Regions from separate parts of the Pseudoalteromonas sp. ATL1 genome, predicted to be linked through region 1. Evidence: predicted binding sites of a transcription regulator. Region 1 holds the regulator's gene; the other holds the start of a gene.

Evidence for each region. The regulator sigma-54, encoded in region 1, starts transcription at its own class of promoters, with help from an activator protein. The targets are predictions, from matches to a motif close to GTTGGCACGNNNNTNGNNT.
Region 2: the regulator sigma-54 is predicted to act here: its motif matches at 1,674-1,692, upstream of AC5FX4_RS19970 (BON domain-containing protein).

The regions. Positions count from the first base shown of each region.
Region 1 covers NZ_JBZYXL010000001.1:62,919-67,793, forward strand. Annotated here, with positions in the region: gene lptC (LPS export ABC transporter periplasmic protein LptC) at 1-144, shown strand, start outside; gene lptA (lipopolysaccharide transport periplasmic protein LptA) at 134-661, shown strand; gene lptB (LPS export ABC transporter ATP-binding protein) at 664-1,389, shown strand; gene AC5FX4_RS00305 (RNA polymerase factor sigma-54) at 1,445-2,950, shown strand; gene hpf (ribosome hibernation promoting factor) at 2,978-3,265, shown strand; gene ptsN (PTS IIA-like nitrogen regulatory protein PtsN) at 3,268-3,720, shown strand; gene rapZ (RNase adapter RapZ) at 3,739-4,584, shown strand; gene AC5FX4_RS00325 (HPr family phosphocarrier protein) at 4,589-4,861, shown strand.
Region 2 covers NZ_JBZYXL010000002.1:411,387-416,261, reverse strand. Annotated here, with positions in the region: gene AC5FX4_RS19980 (PA2169 family four-helix-bundle protein) at 1-389, opposite strand, end outside; gene AC5FX4_RS19975 (mechanosensitive ion channel family protein) at 561-1,460, opposite strand; gene AC5FX4_RS19970 (BON domain-containing protein) at 1,730-2,296, shown strand; gene AC5FX4_RS19965 (outer membrane beta-barrel protein) at 2,408-2,998, shown strand; gene AC5FX4_RS19960 (arylamine N-acetyltransferase) at 3,300-3,575, shown strand; gene AC5FX4_RS19955 (IS5 family transposase) at 3,665-4,875, shown strand, end outside.

The sequences.
Region 1 (4,875 bases):
AAAGAACGTCTGATGCAATCGGAGCGACCTGTCGAGATCACAGGGCCTAGCTTGAAGATTAATGGCAAAGGTCTTTATGCCGATTTAAACACAGATATTATTGAACTCATTAACCATACTCGAACTATTTATTATGACCAATAAACTCATGTATTCACTCGCTGTGGTCGGCCTACTATTCGGCCAGCTTGCACTCGCTCAATCAACAAACTCTGCCGATGAGGTATCAATTAAAGCAGGCAAACAACAAGCGCAATTGAAAACCAATATTGGGATTTTCGAGCAAAATGTCGAAATCATTCACGGCAATCGAAAAATCAATGCTGATAAGCTAGAAGTACATCGAAGAGAAGAACTTGGTGACAATAAGCAGTTGCTGGTCGCAACGGGTTCTCCAGCGCGATTTTCAGAAAAACAGCCGGATGGTACAGAGCTAACGGCAAGTGCACTAGAAATTCGCTATGACGTAGCCAATCGCACCTTAGAGATCAAAGGGGATGCAAAAATAAACCAAGCAGGTCAAATTATTCGCGCACAGTCAATAATATATGATATGGAAAAACAACTCATCAGTGCAGAACGCGGTGAGCAAGACAACGCACGAGTACACACAATTTTGGTTCCCGAAAAAAATCCAAAGAAAGCTGGCAAAGGTAATTAAGCATGAGCGTATTAACTGCAACTGCATTAGCAAAAAGCTATAAAGGGCGACAGGTCGTTAAAAATGTCAGTCTAAGTGTTGAAGCTGGTAGTATTGTCGGGCTGCTTGGACCAAATGGTGCGGGAAAAACAACGAGTTTTTATATGATTGTTGGATTAGTACCCAGCGATCATGGTTCAGTATGCATTAATGACCACGACATTACCTTACTACCAATGCACAATCGTGCTCGACTAGGTATTGGTTACCTCCCTCAAGAGTCATCAATATTTAGAAAGTTAACTGTTTATCAAAATCTCATGGCCATTTTAGAAACTCGTAACTCGCTCAATAAAGAAGCACGCGAACAAATACTGAACGAGTTGTTAGATGAGTTTAATATTCAACACATTAGAGATAGTTTAGGTATGGCATTGTCGGGTGGTGAGCGCCGAAGGGTAGAAATTGCTCGCGCTTTAGCCGCAAACCCTAAATTTATCCTGTTAGATGAGCCTTTTGCTGGTGTTGATCCGATTTCGGTGTTAGATATAAAGAAAATTATCGAGCATTTAAAAAATCGTGGTATCGGTGTACTGATCACCGACCACAATGTTCGAGAAACCCTTGATGTATGTGAAAAAGCTTATATTGTGTCCCATGGTGAGCTTATCGCGTCGGGAACGCCAGAGCATGTTTTGGCGGATCAAACCGTTCGAGATGTCTACCTTGGTGAGCAATTCAGGCTATAGTTAAAACATTCTAGGTCACAATAATAATAGAGATTAGAAGGATTGTTAAAGGTACATGAGGCAATCGTTACAGCTGCGCATGGGGCAGCAACTTACCATGACACCACAACTACAGCAGGCAATACGTCTGTTGCAGTTGAGTACGCTAGATCTTCAGCAAGAAATCCAAGAAGCACTGGATAGCAATCCTCTGTTGGAAGTGGAAGAGTCTGACACGGATCTCGATACCTCCTTACAAGAAAAAAACGGTAAAGATAATAGCCACGACGATTCTCATGATGACAACCACGATAGTGAACCTGTGAGTGATTATGAGATGGACTCCGACGCCGCACTGAGTAAAGATACCGTGAGCGACGAATTGGCAATGGATGTAACTTGGGACGAATATATGAGCGCGGCCCCCGCCGCGAGCAGCGGCCCAATGCCTGAAGATGAAACGATTTACCAAGGTGAAACCACCGAAACCTTACATGAATATCTCATGTGGCAGTTGGAACTCACACCATTTAGTCCCATTGACCATGGAATTGCGGTGGCTATCGTTGAAGCCATTGATGATAACGGTACACTAACCTTAAGCACTGAAGAAATACTAGATAGTATTAACGATGGTCACTCAGGCGAACCCATCGAACTTGATGAAATTGAAGCCGTGCTTAAACGTATTCAGTTATTCGACCCAGTAGGGATTGGTGCTCGTAACCTTCAAGAGTGCTTGTGTATACAGTTAAATCAGTTTGACCCAAAAACCACGCCTTGGTTAACTGAAACAAAAATGATTTTAAACGAGCACATTGAGTTGCTTGCGAGTCGTGATTATCGAACATTGATGAAAAAGACAAAGCTTAAAGAAGCGGAATTAAAAGAAGTAATGACGCTCATTCACAGCTTAAATCCCAAACCTGCGGCCAGCATCATTCGAGAAGAATCTGAATACGTCATTCCTGATGTATCGGTGAAGAAAGTAAAAGGCCGTTGGGTGGTAGAATTAAACCCAGAATGCATGCCAAAAATTCGCGTCAATGATCACTATGCAGCCATGTCTCGTTCCGTAAAATCAAGCTCTGACAGTCAGTTTATTCGCTCGCACTTACAGGAAGCTAAGTGGTTTATTAAAAGCTTAGAGAGCAGAAATGAAACTTTAATGAAAGTTACCAATTGCATTGTGCAGCAACAACAGGCATTCTTTGAACATGGTCCTGAAGCAATGCGACCTATGGTGTTAAACGATGTTGCAGAGATGGTCGAAATGCACGAATCAACTATTTCTCGCGTAACAACACAAAAATATATGCACACACCAAGGGGCATTTTTGAGCTGAAGTATTTCTTCTCCAGCCATGTAAGTACAGAAAACGGAGGTGAGTGCTCATCTACAGCGATTCGAGCGCTTATCAAAAAGTTAATAGCTGCTGAAAATACCGCAAAGCCATTGAGCGATAGCAAAATAGCAGACATATTAGCGGAGCAAGGAATTAAGGTGGCCCGACGCACCATAGCAAAATATCGGGAGTCGTTAGCCATTCCACCGTCTAACCAGCGTAAAAGCTTGATTTAGACGTATTACCAAAGAAGGAAAATGCTTATGCAACTAAATTTAACTGGTCGTCATGTAGAAATCACTGATTCATTAAGAGACTATGTCAACAACAAGTTTGCGAAGCTAGAAAGGCACTTTGATCACATTAATAATGTGCACGTGATCTTAGATGTTGAAAAGCTGGTCCAAAAGGCCGAAGCCACCTTACACGTAAATGGTGGAGAGTTATTTGCTTCAACGGAACATCAGGATATGTATGCGGCGATCGACGGGCTTATTGATAAGCTAGATCGTCAAGTGATCAAACATAAAGAGAAGCTTACTCGACACTAATCATGAAACTAAGCTCGATTATAAACAAGGACTGCAGTAAAGCTGCGGTCCTTTTTAATAGCAAAAAACGTGTCCTTGAATACATCAGTGAACTGGCGCATGAGCAGCTGCCTCAGTTAAACCAGCATGATATTTTGAACGCATTAATGACGAGAGAAAAGCTAGGGAGTACAGGGATCGGTAAAGGTATTGCAATTCCTCATGGCAGAATGGCCGGCATTGAACAAGTAACCGCTATGCTCTTGGTCAACCAGCAAGGTATTCCTTTTGATGCGATAGACAATCGACCCGTTGATATTTTTCTCGCACTGATAGTGCCTGAAGGTGATAATCAGCAACATCTTAAGACATTGGCAGAGATTGCAGGAAAACTTAATGATAAAGAGTTTTGTAAACAGCTAAGGAATGCTAGCAATGATGATGAACTTTATGAGATTATTGCTTCAGCACACTAGGTAACTAAGAGAAGCATTATGGAATTAATCATTGTCAGTGGCCGCTCTGGTTCAGGAAAATCAGTGGCGCTACGTGTACTTGAAGATTTGGGCTATTATTGCGTCGACAATATCCCCGTGAATTTGCTGCCCTCGTTAGTCAGAAGTGTTTCTGACAACTTTGATAAAATCGCAGTCAGTATTGACGTGCGCAACCTCCCCAAAGAGCAGCAAGATTTCAACGATATTCTAGAGTACCTACCTGGCTTTGCTAACCCGATGCTGTTTTATCTAGACAGTGATGATAATACATTAATAAAACGTTTTTCAGAGACTCGTCGCTTACACCCTCTCTCGATGAACGATCTGCCGCTAGATTTAGCCATTCGTGAGGAAAAACAACTACTGGATGTGCTCACTTCGCGTGCTGATGTACTCATCGATACCACTGACCTCAGTGTTCATCAACTAGCAGAAACCATAAGAGAACGTATTTTAGGTAAAAAAGATAAACAACTTATTGTTACCTTTCAGTCGTTCGGTTTTAAACATGGTATTCCAAAAGAAGCGGATTATGTCTTTGATGCACGTTTTTTACCCAACCCGCATTGGGAACCTGAACTGAAGCCTTTAACTGGACTCGATCAACCCGTCAAAGATTACTTGGCCAACCACAGCATAGTGCAGAAATTCACCTGGCAAATTCAAACTTTCGTGCAAACGTGGCTTCCCCATTTAGAGCGTAACAATCGCAGCTATCTGACCATTGCTATTGGGTGTACCGGCGGTCAACACCGCTCCGTCTATTTAGCACAAACCATAGGTGAAAGCTTTGCTCGCACCCACCCGAATATTAAAATTCGCCACAGAGAACAAGATAAGTAGAATTATGCGTTGTGAAGATACTTTTTTAATTCAAAACAAATGCGGGTTACATGCGCGCGCAGCATCAGTGCTTGCCCAACTCGCTGACAAGTTTGATGCACAAATAACGCTTTACCAAGACGAAAAATCAGCGGATGGCAACAGCGTACTTGCACTACTTTTACTCGAAAGTAGTCAAGGCAAAGAGGTGAAAGTGGTGTGTGATGGTCCCGATGCACAAGGTGCACTGGCCGCAATCGGTGATTTAATTGCACAAAAGTTTCATGAACAAGAATGAGTTAGCAATTCAGT
Region 2 (4,875 bases), on a different contig from region 1:
CGTATTTCACGTAGTGCTCGTTGGCAGTCTTGTGGTAGCGTTTGCTCAAGTGCCGCATCTACTTTCTCAAGGACTTTATCTTCCACTTCTTCCAGCTGAGAAATATACGTGTGATCTTTATCTGTGCTGATTAATGCGATGACCTTGGTATAAGTTTCGCGCATTTCAACACTGATTGCATTATCGTCTTCAATTTCACCTTTGTCGGCCACAATAAATGGCTGCAATGCGGATACGGCTTTGGTTTTTTCCAGCACATTCATTTCAAAAATGCGCTCAAGTTCAAGGTTGTCGACTTTCTTTTTTGCTTCTAAGTAAAACTCAATGCCACCATTTAGTACCTTGATAAGCTCTGCAACGGGTTTTAAATTAAAATCACTGTTTGACATAATGTGCTCCTTTAGTTTTAAGTCTGTGGCAAATGGATACATCATCATTTGCAATTAATCGTTGTACACAGAGAGTGATGCAGCGTCCGCGCCAACTTTATTTTTGTTTAAAATCAACTTGTTATATTTTTTATGTGTGCTGGTCTTGTAAGTATTACCGAGTGTATGTAATTACTGCTCACCTGTACTTTGTACATCTTGCAAGGTGGTGCCTCCTTTTGCATTAAAGTCCAATGTACGAATAGGAAACGGAATTAAAATGTCGTTATCATTGAGGGTTTGATTGATTGTAACAATCGCTTGGTGGCGAATATCCATAAAGTTGCCATCTCCTGGATAGTCAATCCAAAACCAAACAAGTAGGTCGATGGCGCTGTCACCAAAACCACTGGCATACACGGCGGTTTCCTCTTTACGTATAACAAAGTCGAGGTTATTAATGGCTTGCTCAATCACCTCTCGTGCTTGATTAATGTCATCGGCATAAGAAATCCCAACGGGAATTTCTATACGGCGCTTTTTGAGGGTGGAGTAATTTAGTAGCTTGTTTCTAAATAGTATCTTATTTGGGATAACACAGAGTTGACCATAAAAGGTTTCAATTAAGGTGTTGCGAAGGTTTATTTGCTTGACTGTCCCCAGTGTATCATCAGCTTCAATGATATCGCTCACTTTAAATGGTTTGCGTATCCCCATGACGACACCAGCAATGAGGTTTTCAGTCATATCTTGAAAAGCAAAACCAATAGCAAGACCAACTATCCCCGCACCGGCTAACAATGATGCCACGGCACCAGAGAGCCCCATAATGTCTAAAGCGAAGAAAAAGCCAATGGCAATGACCACTAAGCGGATGATGGCAGCTAACAGCCCAGCGACTTGAGTTGAGTGAGAGACTTTTTTTATGAGCTTGAGCGCCCAGTTAGCAATCAAGCTGGAGAGAAATAAAAACACCGCGAAGATAACAATGGCTACTACCAAATTAGGGAGATTTTTAATACTCAGCTCGGCCCAGCTGTCCATCTTTTCATAGATGAGTTGCCAAAATTTTTCTAATGATAGGTTATTCATTGTGCGCTCGCTATTTAATTAATAATGAGGTGAGAAGGCATTATTTATGCCAGCGCTTAGATTTACTGCTTTATCGCGTCTGGATGAGTCATAACTGGTTAGGTCTGTAATTTTTGCCTGTAAAAACTACCGTGTTATGAGAAAACTATACATAAGGGGAGTATGGGGTTTGGAATGTTTGATTTTAAGTTGTTGAATTTTAATGGTTTTAAATGTGGCATGCGCCATGCATTAATTAATTCGTCAAAGCAACTTAAAGGAAAATGATTATGAAACGCACTCTACTTACAATGGCATTAGCATCAGCAGTAACTGTAACGTCAGTATACGCAAAAGAGAACGCTTGGGAAAAAGAAGCAAGCGATGCGTGGATTGATGGTAAAGCAGAGGCAACATTGCTTTTCAATACCAACCTAGATTCATTTGATATTAATACCGACGTTCACAATGGCGTGGTGGTACTTACTGGTAAAGTTGAGCATAACGTTGATAAAAAACTAGCTGAAGAACTAGTTACTGGCATTGATGGTGTTAAAGACGTTGATAACCGCATTAGTCTAGTGAAAGACGTGGATCACAAGACACTTGAAAAAGAGCGTGGTATGGATGAGTCGAGTTTTACTGACGCTAAGATTGCCACGGTTATTAAAACACGCTTGTTATTTGATACTGACATTAGCGGTACGGATATTGATGTAGACGTTAAAAACGGCAAAGTAACTCTAACGGGTGATGTAGACTCAGAGTCTGAAAAACAACTCGCTATCGCGATTGCAAAAAACGCTGATGATGTAAAGCATGTTGATGACAATCTACGCATTGATAAAGAGTCGTAAGTAATACGGCGCAAGCAACTTAACTAACAAGTGTTGAGCGCGATTAACCGCGCTCACCTTTTCTATCTATTTTTAAAATAAATACTCTCTGAAAAATAAAAAGGAGCCATTATGTTTAATCGCTTTTCTGTTTCATCTATTTCATTGGCGCTGGTTTTGGGTACGGCAAGTACCTCGGTATTGGCCAATGATAGTAACTACTTTGACTTTAACGGCGAGCCTAAGGTGTATACGGGTATTGGTTATGGTCAATATTCATTTCAATGGGATGACAAAGAGAACGACACCAGCTTTGATGATGATGCATCAATGCTCAAAGCCTATGTAGGTACGGCGCTCAATGAGTACTTTAGCGTTGAGTTAGCCTATCAAAACTTTGATGAAGCCAGTGATATAGACAGCAACGCAGAACTTGACGGTGTGTCATTGGCTGCCCGTTTTTCAGCTCCTCTTAACGAGCGTTTTTCATTATATGCAAAAGGCGGTTGGTTGGAGTGGAATGCAGATATTTATGCCACTATCCCTGAAGTAGGGCGTATCGGTCGCGAGCTGGACGGCGGCGACTGGTTCTACGGTGCGGGGATTGCTTTTGGCGTAACACAGAACGTTAATATGCGTCTTGAATATGAACGTTATGAGCTTGATGATCGTATAGACCCTAATATGGATGTGGCATCTGTATCTGTTGAATACGTTTTCTAAGCTTACCAGAATGATATTTTAACAACGCAACTTCTCCCCAATGTTTGTTGTTTAAGCCACCTTATATTGTAAGGTGGCTTTTTTTATGTTTGGGGGAATAAATACTAATTACAACGGAAACCTGCACTATATGAGCCCTTTAGGTACATTCTTTTATCCAGAACAGAAGTTATTTAAATCAACTCACAACAATGGAGTGACCTAAAATGAAGTGTAAAAAACTATTGACCTCAACTTAACTTAAGCTTTTATCTTAGCAAACAGACCGATACACATATCAAGGATATTTAGATTGTTAAATATGCATACTCAAAACTTGCCAACCTATATAAAGCAATATTTAGAAAGCCTAAATCTCACCGCCCCTATTGGTAGCTTTGAGCTTGTTGAGCAATTGCAACAGCAGCATTTAGCAACCTACAGCTTTAGCAGCATTAATGCTATGCAGGGTGCTTACTTACCGCTTGATGCGGAGCCATTGTTTGACAGGCTAATCACAAAGCGCCAAGGCGGCTATTGTTTTGAACATAACCGCATCATGTATTTAGTCGACACTGAAAATCACTTAATATATTGATCTTCTTGATGATCTAAACGATCTTACTATCCTCATTTTGCAAGGTTTGTTTTCTCACCCCTCAAAACCTTGCAAAATGGAGATTAAAAATGAAGCCAAAAGCGACCAACCATACACCACAAAAGCAACTGTTCGCGATCGAATTGATTGACCTCGTGACGCCCAACCATGAACTGGTTAAATTGGCCAACATCATTGATTGGCAGCGTTTAGAAGCCGAATTTGGTCAACTTTATAGTGCAGATACTGGCGCATTGGGAAAACCCATTCGGTTATTGGCTGGATTGGAATATCTTAAACAAATTCATAAACTTTCGGATGAAAATACGGTCGCCATGTGGTGTGAAAATCCCTATTGGCAGTATTTTTGTGGGATGCAGTTTTTTACTCATCAGATGCCGTGTGACCCAAGTTCGATGGTTCGCTTTCGCAAGCGAATTGGCGAACAGGGTGCGGAATTGATGTTGTCGCTCACCGTCGATGTCGGACTAAAAGTCGGCGCGGTAAAAGAAAGTAGTTTGCGCGAAGTGGTGGTGGATAGCACCGTGATGGAAAAGAACATCAGTTTTCCAACCGACAGTAAACTGCTTGAACGATGCCGTAAAAAACTAGTCGACCTCGCCAAACACGCAGGTATCACGCTGCGGCAAAGCTATGCGAGAGCAGGTGTGAAGGTCGCAAATTCAGTCAGTCGTTATGCGCATGCCAAACAATACAAGCGGATGCGTAAAGCATTGAAAAAACAAAAGTCGTATCTTGGTCGTGTGTTCCGCGACATTCTTCGTAAGTTAGATACCAACCCTTCAGCGGCGATGGTCGTTCAACTCCGCCAAGCTGAAAAACTGCTCAAGCAAGATAAATTCAGTAAATCGAAGCTGTACTCACTGCATGAGCCGCACGTTGAATGCATCGCGAAAGGTGAAAGTGCAAAACCGTACGAGTTTGGGGTAAAAGTCAGCGTAGCAACGACGGTGAAGGAACAATTTGTCCTATGCTGTCATGCCATGCACGGCAACCCTTATGATGGTGACACCTTGTATCGCAGCTTGAAAATAGTCGAAGACGTCACCAACATGCGCCCGTTTACGTGTTTTGTAGACCGAGGTTATCGCGGTCATATGGCACAGCGGTATGAAATCTTTATCGCAGGACAAAAACGCGGTGTGACACCTGCGATAAAGAAAAAACTCAAGCGGCGCAATGGGATAGAGCCCATCATCGGGCACATGAAAAGTGATGGCCATTTGGGGTTAAACCGCTTGAAAGGCATATTGGGCGACAAACTCAATGCCATTTTAGC